Regions from separate parts of the Cupriavidus sp. GW821-FHT07C08 genome, predicted to be linked through region 3. Evidence: predicted binding sites of a transcription regulator. Region 3 holds the regulator's gene; each other region holds the start of a gene.
The links. The regulator LexA, encoded in region 3, represses DNA repair genes until DNA is damaged. The targets are predictions, from matches to a motif close to ACTGTATNNNNATACAGT.

Region 1 (7,171 bases), 440 kb from region 3:
CGCCCTCGAGGAAACTGAAATTCGAGCGGCATTGCAGCTCGGCGTAGCCGGGCAGGGTGCCCAGCTCGCCGGTGGTGGGGGTTGGCACGGTCGATCCCTATCCGAAAAGGCCGTGCAAATACCAGCGCACCGCGTCGCCGTCGCGGCTGCCCAGGCGTTCCTGGTAGATCCAATAGTGGCTGTGGTCCTCGGCCTCCGCGACAAAGTAGTCGCGGGTCAGCAACTGGCCATCCCACCAGCCGGCCTCGATGCGCTCGGGCGGCGAGACAAGCCGTAGCTGGGAGCCATAGAAGGGCCGGTTATTACGAGTGAGCAGGGCGCCCGGCTTGGCCAGGAGCCAGGCCGGTCGAGGCAGACCAGACGGCGGCGGCGCCGGCTCCGCCGCTTCGGTGATGGGCACCCATGCGTTCGCATGCTCCGGGCGGTAGTCGGCACGCGTCGCAGGCTTCAGGACGTGATCCGCGCCCAGCCGCGCGACCAGCAACTCCATCACTCGCGCGTGGTCCTCCGGCTTGCCGCCGGGCTCGGGGAATAGCGTCTCACTCGGCGGCGCCATGGGTTGCACGTCGGTGACCGACAGCCGAACCGCGATCAATGGCGCCGTGATCTCCAAGCGCGCAAGTCGTTCGCGCAGCAATCGCGTGAGGTGCTCGTCGTGCCACGCCGGCTCGGCAAGTGCGATATCGACTTTCGTGGGCGGCTGCGCTTCTCGGCCGCGCTCGTGCTCGAGCGACACGACAAAGCCAGATAGCGCCAACTGACGCGCCGTCAGCCAGCCGAGCAGCTGCGCGATCAGACCGTTGGCATAGGCGAGCGTCGCCTCTGCCTGTTCGATTCGGTCTGGGAACTCAACGCGCGCCGAAAAGGCTGGCGGCGCCTGGAGCCAGTCGAAGATTTCGGGTGCCTCGCCCAGCGCGCGATCGAGCGCGTCATTGATTGCGTCGCCGCAACGGCGCTGCAGGCCTGCGCGTGGCAAGCGCCGAATCTGGCCGAGTGTTCGGCATCCCAAGCCATCGAACCAGTCACGATGCGCGCGTGCTGCGGGCAGTAGGGCAGCCGGCAACGACGTCAGTTGCCGAGCCAAGGATGCATCGGACAGTGCCGCGCCGCCACCGGCCGCCGCCAGTAGCCAGGCGCCCTGAGCGGTAGGGGCGCAGCCCAGCGAACAGGAGAATCCCATGGTCTCCACCGTTCGACGCATGCGTCCCCGGAGCTTACGGATGCCGCCGAAAAGCCGAAGGCTTGCGTAAACATCGACCAGCACCGCCGCTTCCTCGGCAAGGACCACGTTCGGGGAATACTGCAGCAGCGCGATGGCGACGCGATACAGGGCCTCCGTTTCCTTCGCTGGCGCGCGGTCAAAGAGCAGGGTAGCGGGCGCGATTGCCTGCACGCCACCGCGGCGCATCAGATACCGCACGCCGCCGGCTCGAGCGCTCGATGAGGCGTGGACCACTTTTTCCTGTTCCAGGACAACCGCCGGGAGTTCAATTGACCAATTCGGCCGGAAGACTTCGAGGGGTAGCGACGGTAGGCGAAGGCAAATCCACAGGTGCTGCATGACGAGACAAAAGAATCGGTGACGGCGCCAAGGCGAGCCGGAGCGGCACCTCCTGTTGCGGCCCTCGTCGCTTGACGAAGGTCAGATCGACGCCGCCGGGCGCCGGTGCGATGGCCACGCGTAAAGGCGCTGGTGAACTGTCGCGTGCGCAAGCGAGCGGGCGTATCAGACAGAACAGTGTCTCGCTCGCCTGCGCCGCTAGATGCAAACGACGCAATGACTCGCCCCGGACATGTTGCTGCCAGCACAGCACCGCAGAGCACGTTCCGGCCCGCAGCAGCTGCTCGGCTGCCCACAGCAGGTCGGCCGTGCGTTGCGGGCGGAGCCACAGCAGCCGTTCAGCAGGGATACCCCAATTTCCCCATGCCAGCGCCTGGGGCGGGTGGGGCGGGGAGAGCAGCGCGATTGGGCGCTTCCCGAGCGCCAGCAGGGCGTCGCGCAGCAAACGAAGCTCCCCCACACCGGGTTGCTGCACCAGCAGTTCGACCAACGTGCCGAGGGGCCAGCCGCCGCCCGGCAACTCTCCGGCGAGCGCCTTGTCAGCCGCGGCGACAGTGCGGCCGGCGCTCCGGGCAAGCTGGGAGGCGCGCCACAGTGCTGGATGGATGGTTTCAGGGTCGAGAACTGGCATGACAGGGTTCCTGTTAGCCAGTGTACTGTATATCCGTACAGTAATCATCTCGCCCATAAGACACACACGTGCCTAAACTAGCACCGTATGGTACTAAGTAGCTATCTGATAGCTGCGTCGGTGCGGTTCCTGGGGGGGCGCCGGCATGCGGTGACGCACGGGCTTCGGCCAGGTTGCTTTGTCCGCCGTGCCGAAAACAACAGTTATCGGCAAAGGCGCCACCCATAAAAAAGCCGCCCGCGGGCGGCTTTACGGCGTCATAGCGTTCGCGCCGCCTGGGGGAACCGGCCGCGAGCTTCTGCCGGCAGCACATGCTGGAGCCACCGCGCGCTGGAGGCCCCCAAGCGGGCAAAGTTCTCGCGCGCCTGCCGCAACGTCAGGCCATGGTTGGCACCGGATTCGTGGTCCGGTTTGTTGAGTCCCCAGGCCTCATCCTCCCAGAAGCAAACCGGGCAGATTTCCCAATGGCCTTTAGTGTCCAACGTGAAGTAGTCGCAGCAGTCGCATTGGCATTTCATGTGGGTTTTGATCCCGTTATTCCCCACCCCGATTTCCCCGATTGGGGCGTTTTCCTCCGCCCGGTCGCATACCGGCGGCTCCCATGAAAAAGCCGCCATCGGGCGGCCGGCGGAATCGATTCAGGCGACTACCCCGCCTTCAATGCATCCCACTGTCGGATCAGGTTTTCGGAGAGGTCTAGCATCCGGTCGAAGTCCTGCATCAAGGCGGCGAACCGTTCATTTCCCGATTCTGCGGTCCCTACCATGGCCATCTGACCAGTCAGGACGGATATCTGTTGCAGGCGCTCGTTCACCAAGCGCATTTTTAGGCTGATTTCTTCTTCTTTGTTCATGGGCTTTCTCTGGTCCCGGCGGCCGGCCGGTGCGGGGCGCGGTGGCGCAGGTGCCCTGGGGGCGTTCTGTCTATCGGCCGCGCTTCAGCGGGCCGGCTTCGTTCAGATACGTTTCCAGCAGATCGCCGGCCGCCTGCAGCGTCGCGACTTCGACGCGGCACCAGTCGTAGTACGGGACGCCGGCCATCCTGGCGCGAAGGTCGGCAACCAGATCCAACGCGCCCGCGCGGGCATGCCGGTCGGTGTAGGCGTTCAGCAGCTCGATGGCGGCCTGCACATTGGCGGCATGGACGCGGCGCCAGTGCGGGCTCTCGGCGCCCGCCTCGCTGGCGCGCAGCCGGGCGATCAGATCCTGCGTGCCTTCGCGGGAATGCAGGTCGTCCATGGTATCTCCTCGCCGGCCGGGGCCGTTCACGTAATGTCCAGCTGCGCCGCATGGATGCCCAGCGCGGCCGCGATCTTTTCGCGCGTCGCCTTGCGTACCCGCGGGGCGTTTTCCTGCTTGGCGAAAGCCGGCTGGCTGATGCTTAAGCGATCGGCCACTTCCTGTTGCGTGAGGCCAAGGTGCTCGCGCCAAGCACGAATGGGTGGCACGTCATCAACTAGAACACGCGTGACCACGGCATGCGGCACCAAGTCCTTGTCAGTGTGGTGGCGCAGCGCCACATAGTCGGCATAGGGGATGACGGCAAAGGCGGGTCTTCCTTCGTTATCGGTGATGATTTGCACGCGATCCATGTGATAGTTCCGCAACCGCGCACGCGCCACGGCGCCGCGACGTCATGGTTTCCCGAGATTGTCACGGCGCTGGCCGCCTTGCCGCCTTGCTGCATCCTGGATGGCGAAGTCTGCGTGCTTCATTGCTTCCATGTCGTCGGCGCCAAGAACGCCTCGGAACGAAGCCACCAGGAACGCGGCGAAGCCTACGCCGACCAGAATTGCAATCCCTATTTCAATCGCTGTTTCCATCGAAATCCGTCAGTTCGTGAAGTGAAGGGTCGCCCGTCCGGATAGTGCGCGGCGAGTTTCAGAGATTTCCGCTTTCATGCCGGCTGTCTTGGTGTACGTCGGGCTCAGCCACCGGCCACAGGCAGGCAATACGAACTCAGCTTCCCCCCATTCAGTTCGATCCGCGGCCGTCGCCCCTCTTGCAGCCACCGTCGAATCGTTGGGGGGAGGTCTGGGTGGACGCCGTCACGCTGGATGCGAGCTAGCGCCCCCGTGCCGACCTCAAAAACGCCATTTCCGCATGTTGCGCAACGGTACGAGAACCCGTTGCCGCTCGGCAACTCGCCGCGCTCCGCCAACGCGGCGCAAAGTGGGCAAGGGGCAGGCTCAAGCGATCTCATGGGAGTCCTGTACGCACGGAGCGGACATCATCAAGGGACATTCACACATCTTATTGTCATTGCCGTGAGCGAGATAGCGTAGTCGGAAGCGCACTTCGTCGCAAGCACTTGCGGGGCCCGCGCGCGGTGCTGCACACCAGTGCATCAGATGGCCCGATGAAAGCGGCCGGGCGGAATGGCGCCGGGCCGCTTGATCTTGAGCCAGTCCGACGACCGGCCGCCGACATAGGGGCTGTGGGCGCGCTTCGCTACGATGCCCTCCAGCTGCAGCGCGACGGCCTGCTGGTAGAGCCAGTGGCCATCGTCCACAGTGCCAACGCACAGCATGCCGCGCGGCGGCTCGGCCAGAAGCTGCTGAAGCTTTTCGCGGCGGACCTCGATAGGCTCGGCGCGTAGGTCGCGGCCGCGGTAGACCAGCAGGTCGAACACGCAGTACACGACCAGGTCGTCGCCGGGCTGATAGCCCCGCCGCCTGGCGCGCCGGTGCAGCCGGTCGAAGTCCGGGCGGCCGTACTCGTCCAGCACCACCACCTCGCCGTCCAGAACGTGCGCGCCGCGCGGCAGCGCCTTGAGGCTCTGGACGACCTCGGCGAACCATCGGGATGCGTCCGCGCCGTTGCGGGTTCTCAGCGCCGCCGGCGACGTGCCGGCCAGCGCGCGGTAGCCATCGTATTTCAGCTCATAGTGCCACTGGCCCGTCCGCGGCAGCGTCTTGCGATCGCATAGGAGCATGGGCTCGAAGGCCGCCAGCGGCGCGGCCTGGGCGGGCGGCATGGGCACCTGGCCCTCAGCCTTTCGAGCGGGTGGGATCGTTGCCGAAGCTGTTGCGCAGGCGGATTTGGCCATCCTTGCCATGCACTAGCAGCTCGACCTTGTCGCGCTTGGCCGCGGCGGTGGCCGCCTCGATGGCCTCGGCCTGCGTCGCATGGTGCGAGCTGGCGCGCTGGCCGCCTTCGCGGCTCACGTCCCAGCCGCCGTCCTTGGGCACTACGTGGATATTTTTTCCCATGATCGCCTCCGTAAAGATGCGAATCCATTGTGGCGGGTAGGGCGGTGGCCACCATCCGGCTGTGTCCGACACCGCGAGTCATCATTGCATGCCCAGCAGGCGCAGGATGACCTCCAGCGCGCGGAGCAAATACACCGCAACTTTCAACAGTTCAGTCAGCATTTGAAGAAACAGCATGGCGTTACTCTCCTGGTGTGTGTATCAGAATGGGAACCACAAAGGCGGGTCGCCGTGGTATCCAAGGTGTGGCGTTCTAATGCCCGGCCATCTTTCTGCAGCCCACCGGGGGATTCCTCCGGGGGGGTTTCCAACGCACACATCGTAGTGACGCGATAGCAATTCGAGTCGTGCCGTAACCTGTGGCGGCGGCCGCCACAGCTCGCGCCTCGGCGGCACGGGCGAAAAAAAAGCCCACCGCGACGGGTGGGCTGGGGCGTCACGCGGTGACGCTATTTGTCATAAGAAGCATCTTGGGCGACGCGCTCGAGCGCGTAGGTGCCGGTGATTCCGTATCCATGTCCTCCGCCGGCGGCAATCGCAAGAAGCTGCGCGCCGCACGGCAAAGTCTCACTTACTGCTTCGTACCCCTCCCCAGATCGTTGCCCTTCCTGATCACGGCCGCCGCCTGCACGAACCATTGCCGGCGAGCATCCAATAGCCGTCGTGCTTGATCTCGTAGTGCCGGCTGCCGGTGTGGGGACGGCCTTGCGCTCACACAGAAGCATGGGGGCTCGGACAGCTCCGCGAGCGACTCGACTATCCCCGAGCTTCTCGTCCCGGCTCGTCCTCCGACACGCGAAAGCGCCAGTAACGATCTGGCTTGACCCAAACCACGGTCGCCTCAGTCAGCTTGCGGAAGGCCGTAAGCGCCTCTGTGCCGACGACCTGATTGCCGTCCGCATTTTCCTTCAACAGATCCTCGCGCTTGGCCTTCACAAGGTGGTCCACCACGTCGTCCTGGTAGATGCAGCCATCTCGACCCATCTGCTCAAGCATCCAGCGAGCGACATCGTTTGCAGTCATCACTGCGCCTCTGCCTCGACGGGCAGAATTTGAGCCTCCTTGAACCGGCCTTGCTCCCGCTTCCTTCCAGCGAACCAGTTGCAGTTGACGTACCCGTTATCCTCAACAGACTTGATCGTCATATCAGGGCCACCAGATTTCAGTTTGACGATGTCGCCTTCGTTGTTTTGCGTAATTTTGTTACTCACACACTGACGGCGTGACGCTGCTTGTCGCTTGCCTAGTAACAAATTTAGTTGAACAAACTTTGCAGAAAATTGTTACTCCGTTGAACGGTTCAACTTAAAGTGTTCTTTGGATGTACGGCGGCCATGTTACATCTTCAGTCTGTCAGGTAGCGTGCGAAGGGGCGTGTCTCCCCGGCAGGTTATTCGTCTGCCAGTTTAAACGTGCCGTCGCCGCTCGCAATAATGCGTTCTGACCTGATCAGCGACGCCAGTCCTTCCAGGACATCGGCTACTTCCATCTCGAGCAGCTTGGCGATTTGGACCGCGTGCAACTTCTTGACGCTTGCACTGACGAGGTCGAGAATCTGGCCTTCGGGCCCCGACTCATAAGGTAGCCAGCTCAGCCGGCGGTGCTTGTCTGCGGTCCTGTCAATCTCAGGTTCCCGCTCTCTTTGCCGTGCAAGAAGTCGGTTCCGCATTTGCTCGTCTTCTTCGGCACTGGCGCGCTGTCTCTCGCGCTCTGCCGCAAGCCGCTGCGGACCTTGAGCAATAAAGGCGTCCATCACCTCGATCGGTCC
Region 2 (7,171 bases), on a different contig from region 3:
GGCCTGGCGCGCGTCGCGCGCGGCATCGCCCGATTCCAGCACCACCGCCTGGTACGCGCGCGTACCCACGGCCACCAGGCGCGCCGTCAGCCGGCGCGGCGACTGGTCCTGCGGCGACACCCCGCTGGCCTGCACTTCCACGCCGGCAAGCGGGCGGCCCGGACGGTCGGCACTCATCACGGTGACGGGCCGCGCGCGCGGCTCGCCCGACGGCGTGCCAAGGTTGGCCAGCAGGCCGGCCTGCATCGCCGCCAGCGCCTCGCGCCGCAGCGCTTCGTCATCGGCGGGCAGCGTCACCACGCCCACGGCGAAGAGCGTGTCGTCGACGCGCGCGGCTTCCATCGTCATCGGCAGCTTGCGCCCGGCAATGGTCACGTCGCGCGCGGCGCTGGTGGGCTTGCCCGGATAGAGCGCGGCATAAGCGCCCTCGCCGGACTGGATGGTGCGCCAGTCATAGCGCGGCGAACAGGCGCACAGGGCCAATGCCAGCGCGGCGGCACAGCACAGCAGCGGCCGGCGGACAGCGGCAGGAAAGCTCGGCGGGGGCTGCACAAGACGCATCGGGGATCCATGGGGGGACGGCGCGCGCAGGCTGCGGGCGGCGCTGGCGGGCGCCATCGCCTGCGGGCGGAAACCGGTATTATCCCGAAAGCGGCGCGCCAGTGCTTGCCGCGCCGCTCCCGCTACCCCCTGCCCCCACGTTCCAGCCATGCCTGCCGCCCGCATCGCCCGCCACGCCTTTGCCATCACCAGCCTGCGCTGGGTGGCCGCGAGCGCGTTGCTGGCAGCCGCGGCCGGCATGCCCGCAGCCGCGGCCAGCCCCGCCCACCTGCCGCCGGCCACCGACCTGGGCGCCCACGGCACCGAGGCCGCGCGCCGCGGCGAGCCGCTGGTGGTGCTGGTGTCGATGCCGGGCTGCAGCTATTGCGACGCCGTGCGCCGCAACTACCTGGGCCCGCAGGCCGCCGCCGGCGAGATTGCCGTGCGCGAGCTCGACATGACCGCCGACACCCCGCTGCGCGATGCCGACGGCAGCCTGACCACCGCGCGCGCGTGGGCGCGGGCGCACCAGGTGCGGGTGGCGCCCACAGTGCTGTTCCTGGACCGCCAGGGCCGCGCTGCCGCCGGCCCGCTGCGCGGCATGCAACCGGATTTCTACGGCGCCTACCTGGAACAGGCGCTGGACCAGGCACGCGCCGCCATCGCCACCCGGCGCTGAATGGATGGGGCGCTTGCGGCAGATTGCCGCAGCCCGGCCCCGCGCAGCGCGCGAACGCCCACGGCATTAGAATGTCCCATTGCTGACCGAACCTGCCCGACCCGGATTCCATGACCACTGCTGCCCCTGCCACCAAATCCTCCCGCAAGCCCTGGCCCATCGTCGTGGCCGTGGTCGTGCTCGCGCTGCTGGGCTGGTTCGGCTACCGCGCGCTGTCGCCGGCCAACGCGGCCCCGGCGGCCACCTTCACGCTGCTGTCGGGCGAGAAGGTCAGCACCGCCGACCTCAAGGGCAAGGTCTACATGATCAACTTCTGGGCCACCAGCTGCGCCACCTGCGTCAAGGAAATGCCGGACATGGTCCGCACCTATGAGCAGTTCAAGGGCAAGGGGCTGGAATTCGTCGCCGTGGCGATGAACTACGACCCGCCCATGTATGTGATGAACTACGCCAAGACGCGCGGCCTGCCATTCAAGGTGGCGATGGATTCCGACGGCGCCGCGGCCAAGGCCTTCGGCAATGTGCAGCTGACGCCGACCACCTTCGTGGTCGACAAGGACGGCCGCATCCTGAAGCGCTATGTGGGCGAGCCCGAGTGGGACGCCCTGCACAAGCTGCTGGATGGCGCGCTGGCAAAGTCCGCGTAACGCTCCCGGCGGCAACCGCAGCGAAAAGGTGCTCATCGAGCACCTTTTTTTGTTTTTACGCACGATCGCCAGGGCAGCAGGTTGCGCGACGTCCCTGTATGGATATACAGTTGGCGCCAGCCTTTTCTGAGCCTTCCCCGAGCCCCGCCTGTGACTTTGGAACTAGCCCCCGCCGCCGACCTCGCTGCCCCTGAAGCCGATGACGTCCCCGCCTACCTGTCCCGGCTCAACCCGGAGCAGCGCGCCGCGGTGGAGCACGGCGGCGACGCGCCGCTGCTGATCATCGCCGGCGCCGGCTCGGGCAAGACCAATACGCTGGCGCATCGGGTCGCGCACCTGGTGCTGGCCGGCGCCGATCCGCGACGCATCCTGCTGCTGACGTTCTCGCGCCGCGCCGCGGCCGAGATGGGACGGCGCGTCGAGCGCATCGTCGACCAGGCGCTCGGCACCCAGACCGGCGCGGGGCGCGCGGCGCTGCAGTGGTCCGGCACCTTCCACGCCATCGGCGCGCGCCTGCTGCGCGAATACGCCGAGACCCTGGGCCTGTCGCCCGCCTTCACCATCAGCGACCGCGGCGATGCCGCCGACCTGATGCACGTGGTGCGCCACGACTTGGGCCTGTCGGAGACCGCCAGCCGCTTCCCGAAGAAGGAAACCTGCCTGGCGATCTACTCGCGCGTGGTCAACACCCAGGCGCCGCTGGAAGACGTGCTCAGGCAGCAGTTCCCGCGCTACGCGATGTGGGCCGATGCGCTGCGCACGCTGTTCGCCGGCTATGTCGAGGCCAAGCAGAAGCAGCATGTGCTGGACTATGACGACCTGCTGCTGTACTGGGCGCAGGCCATGGCCGAGCCCACCATCGCGCAGGACATGGGCGCGCGCTTCGACCATGTGCTGGTCGACGAATACCAGGACACCAATGCGCTGCAGGCGTCGATCCTGCTGGCCATGCGACCGGACGGCCGCGGCCTGACCGTGGTGGGCGACGACGCGCAGTCGATCTACGCCTTCCGCGGCGCCACCGTGCGCAATATCCTGGACTTCCCGGCGCAGTTCACGCCGGCCGCGCAGCAGGTCACGCTGTCGCAGAACTACCGCTCGACGCAGCCGATCCTGCAGGCCGCCAACGCCGTGATCGGGCTGGCGGCCGAGCGCTATACCAAGGACCTGTGGTCCGAACGCGCCTCGGCCGAAAAGCCCGGCGTGATCGTGGTCAACGATGAGGCCGACCAGGCCCGCTACGTGGTCGAGCAGGTGCTGGCGCGGCGCGAGGCCGGCCTGACGCTGATGGCACAGGCGGTGCTGTTCCGCGCCGCCGACCACAGCGCGCAGGTAGAGATCGAGCTGGCCCGGCGCAATATCCCGTTCGTGAAGTTCGGCGGGCTGAAATTCCTTGAATCAACCCACGTCAAGGACGTGCTGGCGGTGGTGCGCTGGCTGGAAAACCCGCGCGACCGCATGGCGGGCTTCCGCACGCTGCAGCTGCTGCCCGGTATCGGCCCCAAGACCGCGGCGCGCGTGCTCGATGCGATGGCGCTGGCCACCGAGCCCTTGTTCTCGCTGCAGGAATTCGAGCCGCCGCCGGCCGCAGCGCCCGCCTGGGCCGACCTGCTGGCGCTGGCGCGCGCGCTGATGGCGCCGACCTCGCCGTGGCCGTCGGAGTTCGAGCAAGTGCTGGCCTGGTACGCGCCGCACCTGGAGCGCCTGCACGACGATGCCGCCGCGCGCCAGGCCGACCTGCAGCAGCTGGAGCGCATCGCCGCCACCTACGGCGCGCGCGAGCGCTTCCTGACCGAGCTGACGCTGGACCCGCCCAGCGCCTCCAGCGACGAATCCGGCGTGCCCTCGCGCGACGAGGACTACCTGATCCTGTCGACCATCCACTCGGCCAAGGGCCAGGAGTGGAAAGCGGTATACGTGCTCAATGCGGTCGACGGCTGCATGCCGAGCGACCTGGCGACCGGCACCACCGAAGAGATCGAGGAAGAACGGCGGCTGCTCTATGTGGCGATGACGCGGGCCAAGGACCACCTGGATATCGTGGTGCCGCAGCGCTTCTACGTGCACCAGCAGGTGGGCTTCGGCGACCGGCATGTGTATGCGTCGCGCACGCGCTTCCTGCCGAATCGCGTGATGCCCAACTTCCACAGCCGTGCCTGGCCGCCGCCGCCGATGCCGGGCGAGGCGCCGGCAAGGCCGGCGCTGGCGCCGGTGGACCTGGCCAGCCGGATGCGCAATATGTGGCGCTGAGCCTGCGCGCTACCCCGGCGCCAGCGCGATGTGCTTGTACTCGACGAAGTCATCGATCGCGGCCACGCCGTTGAGCCGGCCCAGCCCCGACTGCTTGTAGCCGCCCTCCTCGAATTCGTCGTAGACCGACGCCCAGTGGTTGATCCACACGGTGCCCGCCTCGAGCGCGCGCGCCATGCGCAGCGCGCGGTCGACGTCGCGCGTCCACACGCTGGCGGCCAGCCCGTACTCGCTGTGGTTGGCCAGTGCCACCGCCTCGGCCTCGGTGTGGAAGACCTGCAGCGTCAGCACCGGGCCGAACACTTCCTTCTGCACGATCTCCATGTTCGGGTCGTCCACCTCCAGCAGCGTCGGGCGGTAGAACGCGCCGCGCGCAAGCGGGCCTTCGGTGACCGGCCCGCCGCGCACGAGCACGCGCGCGCCGTCGGCAATCGCCGCTTCCACCATGCCATCCACTCGCGCCACGTTGGCCTTGTCGATCAGCGGCCCCATCTGGCTGGCCGCCTCGGCGGCCGGGCCGACGCGTACCGCGGCCAGCCGGTCGGCCAGCCGCTGGCGCAGCGCGTCCGCCACGCCGCGCTGCACCAGCAGGCGCGAGCCGGTCATGCAGAACTGCCCGGCGAATACCGTGAGCGCCTTCTCCAGCACCGGCAGCGCCGCGTCGAGGCTGGCATCGTCGAACACGATCATCGGGGTCTTGCCGCCCAGCTCGAGCCCGAACCGCTTCAGGTGGCGCGCGCCCGCGGCGCTGATGGCGCGGCCCGTGGCCGAGCTGCCAGTGAAGCTGATCACCGGCACGTGCGGCGACTCCACCAGCGCGCGCGAGCCTTCCGCGCCCGACTCGCTGAACAGGTTGACCACGCCGCGCGGCAATGACGGCGCGCGCGCCATGATGCGCGCCACCAGCGCATTGGTCAGCGCCGTCTGCCCCGGCATCTTGATCACCGCGGTGCAGCCCGCCGCCAGTGCCGGCGCCAGCGAGCGCACCATCAGCACCACCGGCGAATTCCACGGCACGATGATGCCGGCCACTCCCATCGGCTCGCGCAGCACCAGCGACAGCCGCCCCCGCCGCGGCTCGGCGGCGCGGCCGTATTCGGTGAGCGCGAGCCCGGCGTAGTAGCGCAGCTTGGCCGGCACCATGCCGACCTCGAAGGCGGCCTCGGCGCGCACCTTGCCGTTCTCGGCGCAGAGCATGTCGGCCAGCGTGTCGGCATGGCGCTCGAAGGCATCGGCCAGTTCGTTGAGCACCCTGGCGCGCAAGGCGCGGTCGTGCCGCCACGCGCTCGCCTGCAGCGCGCGGGAGGCGGCGCCGATGGCCTGTTCGGCCTCGGCCCGGCCGGCGTCGGCGTAGCGGCCGATGACGGCGGAGGTAGCGGGGTCGATGGCGTCGCGGTACAGGCCGGAGTCCACCCATTCGCCGTCGATCCAGTTCAGTGCCGTGGGCATGGTCATGTCGTCGTTCTCCGGCTCAGGCAAAGCGGCTGGCGATGCGCTCGGCCGCGGCGATGGTGGTGATGTTGGTCGCTACCGAAGGCACGTCGGGGAAGATCGAGGCATCGACCACGCGCAGGCCCTGTACGCCGTGCACATTGCCCTCCAGGTCGACCACCGCCGCCGGATCGCCGGCCACGCCCATCGGCGCGGTCGAGGTGGGATGGTGATAGGTGTCGAGCGTGGCGCCCACCGCCTGCAGCACGGCCTCGTCGCTGGTGGCCTGCGGGCCGGGGTTCAGCTCGGCATGGATCAGGTCCGCCAGCGGCGCGGTGCGGCCCGGGCTGCGCGCCAGCCTGATGCCTTCCAGCAGGCGCTCGCGGTCCTGCTGCATCGAGAGGAAGTTCAGGTCGATCTTTGGCGCCACCGCCGGATCGCGGCTGGCCAGCCACAGGCGGCCGCGCGACTGCGGGCGCGTCAGCGCCACCGCCAGCACGAAGCCCACGCCGGTGGGGCTCTGGTCGTGCGGGAACAAGTGGGTGGCCGTGATGTGCAGGTCCAGTTCGCCGGGCGTGGCGCCGGTGCTGCGGGTCCACACCTTGGCGCCGATCGCCGGCGACTGCGCGCCGATCCGGTCCGGCCGGGCCGCGTAGGCGTTGTAGAAGAACGGATGGTCCACCAGGTTGCGCCCCACCGGCGCGTCCTTCACCACCGGGATGCCGAGTTCGCGCAGGTGGTCGAACGGACCCACGCCCGAGCGCAGCAGGATGGCGGCACTGCCGTAGCTGCCGGCCGACAGGATGACCTCGCCGGCATGGATCTGCTCGCCATTGGCCAGTTGCACGCCGATCGCGCGCCGGCCTTCGAACAGAACCTTGTCGACCAGCACATCGGCGCGGATGGCCAGGTTCGGGCGGGCCCGCACCTCGTCGGTCAGGTAGGCCATGCCGGTGTTCACGCGCACATGGTCTACCACGTTCATCGGATACGGGCCGACGCCGTGCGCATCGGCATCGTCGAAGTCGGCAATCGCACGGAAGCCGTTGGCCAGCGCCGCATCGATAAAGGCGCGCTGCATCGGCGTGACGTCGGCACGGTTCAGCTGGCGCACCGGCAGCGGCCCGCTGCGGCCGTGCAGCGCGTCGCTGCCGCCGGTGCGGCGCTCCAGCTTGCGGAAGAAGGGCAGCATCTCGTCGTAGCTCCAGCCTTCCAGGTTCCAGCGCCGGAAGTCCTCCGGGCGCGCACGCAGCGCCACCGCGCCGTTGACCGCCGAGCTGCCGCCCAGCACCTTGCCGCGCACCGCGCCGATCGGATGGTCGACGTAGCCGGGCTCGGACTTGTAGCCCCAGTCGAACGCGGCCGGCGCCACGCTGTCGCTGCTGGCGATCGCGTCGGGATAGCCTTGCGGCGCATAGCTGTGCCCGGCTTCGAGCAGCAGCACATTGCGCTGGCGGTTCTCGCTCAGCCGCCGTGCCATGACCGCGCCAGCCGAGCCGCCGCCGACCACGATCACATCAACGGCGCGGGCCGGCCCGGCAGTGCGCGGCTGGTCGGCACTGGCGGCCTGGGCGAGGCGGCCGAACGAGCCGCCGCAGGTGACGGCCGCGGCGGCCAGCGTCAG
Region 3 (7,171 bases):
CGGCATCGACAAGATCGAGCACTACGATTTCGTTCGTGATTTCGTCGGCCGGGTGGCCGAGGCGGGTTGCGGCACGTTTATCGTCCACGCGCGCAATGCGATCCTGAAGGGCCTGAGCCCGAAAGAAAACCGCGAGATTCCGCCGCTGCGCTATGAGGTGGCGTACCAGCTGAAGCAGGAGTTTCCGGGCCTGGAGATCCTGATCAACGGCGGCATCGTCAGCTATGACGAGATGGCTGCTCACCTCGAGCACGTCGATGGCGTGATGATCGGTCGCGAGGCATATCATCAGCCCTATGTATTGGCCGAAATGGATGCGCGCTTCTATGGCGATGCAAGTGCGCCGACGCCGTCGCGGCTCGACGTCGAGCTGGCGATGCAGCGCTATATCGGCGACCTGGTGGAGAGGGGTGGGTATATGGGTGCGGTCACGCGCCACATGCTCGGCCTGCATCGTGGCATTGCGGGCGGGCGCGGCTGGCGCCGCGTGCTGTCGGATGCCAAGAGCATGAATGCGGCACGCACGCGTGCCGATGTGGATGCATTGTTCGAAGAGGCGCGCGCACACTTGCGGCCGCAGGCACAAGAGCCACTGGCCGCGTAAGCGAGCGTAGGCCGTGCGCGCACTGCCGAGGCCGCGCTCTAACTCAAAATCGTGAAAATGTGCATGGCTGCGCGGGGGTACCGCGCGCCGCACTTGCAATGCCTGATCGCCCGGAAACCGGCGCCAGGAAAGGGATTCCCCTAATTCGCTGAGGCAGGGCACTTCCATACACTGTGCCTGCCCTCGAATACAGGGCTTTCTTCAACTGATTGTTAGCCCGCTTCGGCGGGCTTTTTTTGTCGGCGTTTTTTTGCTGCTACGCCAAGCTTGTTGCTCTTCGTTTACCCGTATGGTGCATTGCCGGGATGACAGTTACAGTGCAACCGCCTTCAGGGCATTTGAGATCGCTAAATTTAAGAGTCCGCGCTGCGGACTCTTTTTTTGCGCGCTCGCTTTGCATGCGCCAGACGAGAGGATTAGACGGTCGCCCTCGTAAAGAGTTCCATCGGTCACGCTGGCAGGCTAGCGCGTATGGCTGATGTCTACGTCCAGCGTGCCGTATGTCGTGATGCTGGATTCCCTGCCGTCGACCCCGCCGCCAGCACATCCGCCGAGCAAGGCCGCCAATACTGTCAGCGCAAGAATTCGCGCAGGCCATCTACACTTGATTTGCATTCCCGTTCCCTGCGTTCGTTGACGTGTCGATTTTGTCGATGACGTCGATTGGGCTCGCATGCGCTCGTGAGGTTCCATCGCCAGGTGCTGGTGCCACGGCAATGAGCGGGCAGGGTGGCCAAAAAGAGGCAGGCGGCCCGATGGGGCGGGCCGCCTGACGGGAAGGTCGAGGGGGGTCAATGTCCCTCAGGCACAAGTATCGCTTCGCGCATTTGCGGCATGAACCCTGCAGAGGTAGGGGCTGTGCACAGCATATTTCCGCGAGCGATCGACAGCATGCGCGAAGGTGCCAGCCGGGCCGGGCGCCCTGGTCGGCGGCCGTGATACGATCCCTCGCATTGACCCGGGCGAGACAAGGCATTGCATGCGGACCGATGCCGGCAGGGGAACAGCGTGGAAAGGGCAAACGTGGAAAACGAAGCGCCGTTCGGTGTTGTCTATGAAGACTTCAGGGTGGTCTGGGTTGCCGAGCAACTGCAGGACGGCAAATGGACGGCACGCTACTGCTGGCACCCCGGCACTTCAGAAGCCGCAGGCAAGGCGCTGCAGGAAGCCGTGCTGAACGGCAAGTCGCGCCGCCTGTTGGGGCAGTTCGATACCGAAGCCGAGACCGTCGAGGCCATCAAGCAGGCAGTGCTGCTTGAGGCAAAGTGGAGCCCGTCCCGAACCTGAGCTTTTATCTAAAAAAAATTGTGCCGGATACTAGCCATCCCGGAAAACTGTTTGTATAATCTTGGTTTTCGTCGATCAGCAACGTAACGCGCTGATGACCTCTACGGTGGCTGTAGCTCAGTTGGTAGAGTCCAGGATTGTGATTCCTGTCGTCGTGGGTTCGAGTCCCATCAGCCACCCCAAAGCATTTTCCAGAACGGCGCCTCGCGAGGGCGCCGTTTTGCATTCCCCGGGGATGGTATGTCTGTTCGAGCGGCAGTGATTGGCGTAGCGATGGCAGCCATGGTGGCAGGGTGTGCCACCGGTACGTCTGAAAAGGACATTCGCGCGCGTGCGCCCATGCGCTTGTTCACGCCAGCAATGATGGGCGATGTTGCGAAATGCCTGCGCAACAATCTGGGCGATGACGCCGCGGTCATCAACTATCCGGCGAAGAACCAGACTGAGATCCGCATCGGCCAGACCACGTCTGGCGGTGAATACCGATACGCCTATCTGATTTCGCTGACGGCGAAGCCGGATGGTACGGCGCTGGAACTGCGCAAGAGCGATACGTGGTTTCCGCAGCTGACGCCGCAGGAGCTGGAAGCCGAAACCAAGGCGTGCGCGCGTAGCTGAGGGCGGGGCCCACGGCTACGCGGGCTGCGTTCGCAGGGTTCAGGCAGCCAGCTTTTCGGCGGTTTCGAGTTCAAGCATGCGGCAGATCGCCGCCATGCTGCCGACCATGGTGCGGCGCTGCGTACCCTGGTAGACGCGTACGCCCTTGCTCTGGCGGAACGGCACGGGCTTGACCGGGCGGCGGGCGGCGACTTGGTGGATTTGCGGCATGGTGGCACCTCTTTTGGGCAAAGCGGGGTCAACACCCGGCAAGCCGGGTGGCGTCTGCAAAGCAATGGAAGCGGGTGGGCCCGCGCAGGCTCGCTGCCTGCGGTGCCCGGCTAGAAGCCGGAAGATCGGATCAGACCGACGGCGATGCCTTCCAGCGAGAACTCCTCGCCAGGCTCCACGATGATGTTGGTGAAGTCCGGGTTTTCTGCGATCAGTTCGATATGGCCACCGCGCCGCTGCAGGCGCTTGACGGTCACGTCATCGCCCAGGCGCGCCACCACGATCTTGCCGTTGGCGGCTTCGCTGGCGCGGCGCACGGCCAGCAGGTCGCCATCGAGGATGCCGGCATCACGCATGCTCAGGCCGCGCACGCGCAGCAGGTAATCGGGACGTTCGTCGAAGACCGAGGCGTCTACCTGGTACTGGCGGTCGATATGCTCGGCGGCGAGTATCGGGCTGCCGGCAGCAACGCGGCCCACCAGCGGCAGCGTCAGCTGCATCACGCCGGCCATCGGCAACGAAAACTGGTCGGGCATTTCCGAATCGCTGCGTGCCACCTTCAGGCGGATGCCACGTGAGGCGCCCGGGGTCAGTTCGATCACGCCCTTGCGTGCCAGCGCCCTCAGGTGTTCTTCTGCGGCATTGGGCGAGGAGAAGCCGAATTCTGCGGCGATTTCGGCGCGCGTGGGCGGAAAGCCGGTGCGGCGGATCGTGTTGCGGATCAGATCGAAAATCTGCTGCTGCCGGGGTGTCAGGGTCGCCATGGGATCGCCGTTCCGTGCGGGGCCGGGGGGATTCCGGGTAAGGGATCGGCCGATCCATTATCCTGCATCCGGCTGGCCAGGCACTGTATGTTTAAACAGTATGCTGTGATTTTATACAGTATCGGCCTGAGCGCAAGCAGAATTTTTGGGGCGTGTCGCATGGACGGATTATGGGTCGCCAGCGCGGGCCCGCGGCCAGGCGGGGCGCGCCCGTTACAATCGGCATTCCTGTTTTCCCACTTTCTTTGCACGCCTCCATGACCCAATTGCCTCGTATCGTCGTACTGGCCACCGGCGGCACCATCGCTGGCGCGGCCGGCAACTCCGCCAGCAGCGCACGCTACCAGGCGGCGACCGTGCCGGTGTCGTCGTTGCTGGCAGCGGTGCCCGCGCTGCAGTCGGCGGCCCGCATTGAAGCCGAGCAGGTGGCTCAGGTCGACAGCAAGGACATGACCTTCATGCTCTGGCAAACGCTGGCGGCGCGGGTCGAGTACTGGTCCGCGCAGCCCGACGTTGCCGGCATCGTGATCACGCACGGCACCGATACGCTGGAAGAAACCGCGATGGCGCTGCACCTGACGCAATCGTGTCCGGTGCCCGTGGTGATGACGGCGGCAATGCGCCCGTCGACGTCGCTGTCGGCCGATGGCCCGCTGAACCTGCTGGATGCGGTGCGCGTGGCCGCTCATCCCGATGCGCGCGGCAAGGGTGTGCTGGTGGTGCTGAACCAGCAGATCCACGCTGCGCGGGATGTGGCCAAGGCCCACACGTCGGCGGTCGATGCCTTTGTCTCGGCCTGCGGGCCGCTGGGTTTCGTGCAGGATGACTACGTGCGCTTCGCGCGCGCGCCGCGCGCGGCCTGGGTGATCGGGCCGATGCCGACGGCGTGGCCGGTGGTTGAGATCGTGGCCAGCTACGCCCAGCCGGGCAGGGTGGCTGTGGATGCGCTGGTCCGCGCGGGCGTTGCCGGACTGGTGGTGGCTGCCGCCGGCAATGGCTCGGTGCATGAGGTGCTGGCCGAGGCGCTGGCCGATGCCGCTGCCGCGGGCGTAGCCGTGGTGCGCAGTTCCCGCACCGGGGCCGGTCATGTGGCGATTCCGCCCCAGCTCAGCCCGACGGATGGGGCTTTTGTTTCCGCAACGGACCTCAATCCCTATAAGGCGCGCGTGCTGCTGGCCATGGCGCTGGCAGCCGACGCAGGGCTGGCGCGGGATCCGGCAAGGCTGCAGGCTTTGTTTGCCAACGCCTGATTTGCCTGTGTAAACAGCGGCTTGCGCACTTGCCGATGCGCGCGCTATAATATAAGGCTATTCAACCTTGCCACACCGGACTCGTGACGCCCGGGTGGCTAATCCAAAAGGAGCGTCAATGCGTCATTACGAAATCGTCTTCATCGTCCACCCGGACCAGAGCGAACAAGTGCCGGCCATGATCGAGCGCTACAAGCAGCTCGTGACCTCGCAGAACGGCAACGTTCACCGCGTGGAAGACTGGGGCCGTCGCCAGATGGCTTACATGATCCAGAAGCTGGCCAAGGCTCACTACGTTTGCCTGAACATCGAATGCGGCAAGGAAACGCTGGCTGAACTGGAACACGCGTTCAAGTTCAACGACGCCGTCCTGCGCCACCTGATCGTGCAGACCAAGAAGGCCGAGACCGCACCTTCGCCGATGATGAAGGAAGTGCAGCGCGAAGAAGCCCGCAAGGCCGCGCAAACGACCACCGAAGGCCAGGCCGCCTGAGTGCGGACTGCGGTGCGCGCCATGGCTGACAGCGTCGGCCACGGCAGCATGGATTGCAACCAGCAAGAGGCCCCGCGTTGAACCAGCTTCGGCTTGCCGCCACCCTGGCGGAACGCGATGCCCTGCGCTATACCCCGGCCGGGGTCCCCGTCGTGAACTGCATCCTGCAGTACAGCGGCGAGGCCGTCGAGGCGCAAACGCCGCGGCAGGTCGAGTTTGCAATCGCAGCGATGGGGATCGGACAGGTTGGCCAGCGTCTGGAGCGGTTACCGCTCGGCACGCTGCTCGATTGCGAAGGATTCCTGGCCCGCAGGCACCGCAACAGCAAGGCTCTCGTCTTTCACATCACTGGATGTAAAGCATTCGAAAAGGATTGAATCATGGCATTCGTCAAACGTGACAACAAGAACAAGAAGCGCTTCCAGCAACAGAACCCGCTGTTCAAGCGCAAGCGCTTCTGCCGCTTCACCGTGGCTGGCGTGGAACAGATCGACTACAAGGATCTGGACACCCTGAAGGACTTCATCGGCGACAACGGCAAGATCACGCCGGCCCGCCTGACCGGTACCAAGGCTCACTATCAGCGTCAGCTGGATACGGCCATCAAGCGTGCGCGTTTCCTCGCGCTGATGCCGTACACCGACCTGCACAAGAACTGATCAGGCCCTAGGTCCGTTAAGGAGAGAATGCGATGCAAATTATTCTGCTGGAAAAAGTCGTCAACCTGGGCAACCTGGGTGACATCGTCAAGGTGAAGGACGGTTACGCCCGTAACTTCCTGATCCCGGGCAAGAAGGCCCGTCGCGCTACGCAAACCGCGATCGCCGAATTCGAAGTCAAGCGCGCCGAGCTGGAAAAGGCCGCTGCCGAGAGGCTGGCCGCCGCGCAAGCCGAAGGCGAGAAGCTGAACGGCCTGACCGTCCAGATCAGCCAGAAGTCGGGTGTGGACGGCCGCCTGTTCGGTTCCGTGACCAACGCCGACATCGCTGAAGCTCTGGCTGGCCAAGGCTTCAAGCTGGAAAAGGCCCAGGTTCGCATGCCGAATGGCCCGCTGAAGATGGTGGGCGACCACCCGGTCAGCGTTGCGCTGCACACGGACGTCGTGGTCGACGTGACCGTGTCGGTCGTGGGCGAGAGCGTCTAAGGACGTGCCGCCTCGCCGGCGCGCTGCGCCGGCTGAAGCACCGCAAGCACTGCAAGCAAGAAAGGCAGGAGCCCTGGCTCCTGCCTTTTTTGTTGTTCGCTTGTCTTTGCAGGCCCCGTCGCCAAATGTACGGCGAAGTGCGTCCACCCGCCGGTATAATCCCTCCCCATGAACGCGCCTGTCGCCGACCCCCAACTCGAGAACCTCAAGGTCCCGCCGCATTCCATCGAAGCCGAGCAATCGGTGCTGGGTGGTCTGCTGCTGGACAACGCCGCCTGGGACCGCATTGCGGACTTCATCTCCGAGGCGGATTTCTACCGTTTTGACCACCGGATGATCTTCCAGAGCATCGCCCGGTTGATTTCGGCCACCAAGCCGGCCGACGTGATCACGGTCTATGAGATGCTGCAGGTGGCCGGCAAGGCCGAGGAGGTGGGCGGGCTGGCCTACCTGAATTCGCTGGCGCAGAACACGCCCAGCGCGGCCAATATCCGCCGCTACGCCGAGATCGTGCGTGAGCGCTCGGTGCTGCGCAAGCTGGTGACGGCGGCCGACGATATCGCCTCGGCCGCGTTCGCGCCCAAGGGCCGCGAGGTGCGCGAGCTGCTGGATGAGGCCGAGTCCAAGGTCTTTGCGATTGCCGAGGAAGGCTCGCGCGGCCAGAAGGGTTTCCAGGAAATCCAGCCGCTGCTGACCCAGGTGGTCGAGCGCATCGACGAGCTGTACCACCGCGATTCCACCACCGACGTCACCGGCGTTCCGACCGGCTTCATCGACCTGGACAAGATGACCAGCGGCATG

Region 1: imuA (translesion DNA synthesis-associated protein ImuA) is a predicted target of LexA. The motif match lies at 2,217-2,234, and genes of this name have one in related genera.
Region 2: AC07UK_RS34940 (ATP-dependent helicase) is a predicted target of LexA. The motif match lies at 1,960-1,977, and genes of this name have one in related genera.

Annotation. Positions count from the first base shown of each region.
Region 1 is NZ_JBWKQZ010000001.1:47,985-55,155, forward strand. It holds gene AC07UK_RS00245 (error-prone DNA polymerase) at 1-88, opposite strand, end outside; gene AC07UK_RS00250 (Y-family DNA polymerase) at 98-1,561, opposite strand; gene imuA (translesion DNA synthesis-associated protein ImuA) at 1,488-2,192, opposite strand; gene AC07UK_RS00260 (CPCC family cysteine-rich protein) at 2,450-2,809, opposite strand; gene AC07UK_RS00265 (hypothetical protein) at 2,839-3,045, opposite strand; gene AC07UK_RS00270 (hypothetical protein) at 3,116-3,430, opposite strand; gene AC07UK_RS00275 (helix-turn-helix domain-containing protein) at 3,457-3,783, opposite strand; gene AC07UK_RS00280 (hypothetical protein) at 3,826-4,014, opposite strand; gene AC07UK_RS00285 (ATP-dependent DNA ligase) at 4,539-5,168, opposite strand; gene AC07UK_RS00290 (DUF2188 domain-containing protein) at 5,182-5,403, opposite strand; gene AC07UK_RS00295 (DUF6953 family protein) at 6,160-6,426, opposite strand; gene AC07UK_RS00300 (YodC family protein) at 6,426-6,614, opposite strand; gene AC07UK_RS00305 (hypothetical protein) at 6,794-7,171, opposite strand, start outside.
Region 2 is NZ_JBWKQZ010000041.1:9,541-16,711, forward strand. It holds gene AC07UK_RS34925 (hypothetical protein) at 1-561, opposite strand, end outside; gene AC07UK_RS34930 (SoxW family protein) at 710-1,219, shown strand; gene AC07UK_RS34935 (TlpA disulfide reductase family protein) at 1,330-1,866, shown strand; gene AC07UK_RS34940 (ATP-dependent helicase) at 2,017-4,116, shown strand; gene AC07UK_RS34945 (aldehyde dehydrogenase family protein) at 4,126-5,571, opposite strand; gene AC07UK_RS34950 (GMC family oxidoreductase) at 5,588-7,171, opposite strand, start outside.
Region 3 is NZ_JBWKQZ010000001.1:486,938-494,108, reverse strand. It holds gene dusA (tRNA dihydrouridine(20/20a) synthase DusA) at 1-604, shown strand, start outside; gene AC07UK_RS02435 (hypothetical protein) at 1,613-1,891, shown strand; tRNA gene AC07UK_RS02430 (tRNA-His) at 1,998-2,073, shown strand; gene AC07UK_RS02425 (hypothetical protein) at 2,165-2,509, shown strand; gene AC07UK_RS02420 (hypothetical protein) at 2,549-2,719, opposite strand; gene lexA (transcriptional repressor LexA) at 2,830-3,483, opposite strand; gene AC07UK_RS02410 (asparaginase) at 3,741-4,733, shown strand; gene rpsF (30S ribosomal protein S6) at 4,852-5,226, shown strand; gene priB (primosomal replication protein N) at 5,304-5,603, shown strand; gene rpsR (30S ribosomal protein S18) at 5,607-5,885, shown strand; gene rplI (50S ribosomal protein L9) at 5,918-6,370, shown strand; gene AC07UK_RS02385 (replicative DNA helicase) at 6,539-7,171, shown strand, end outside.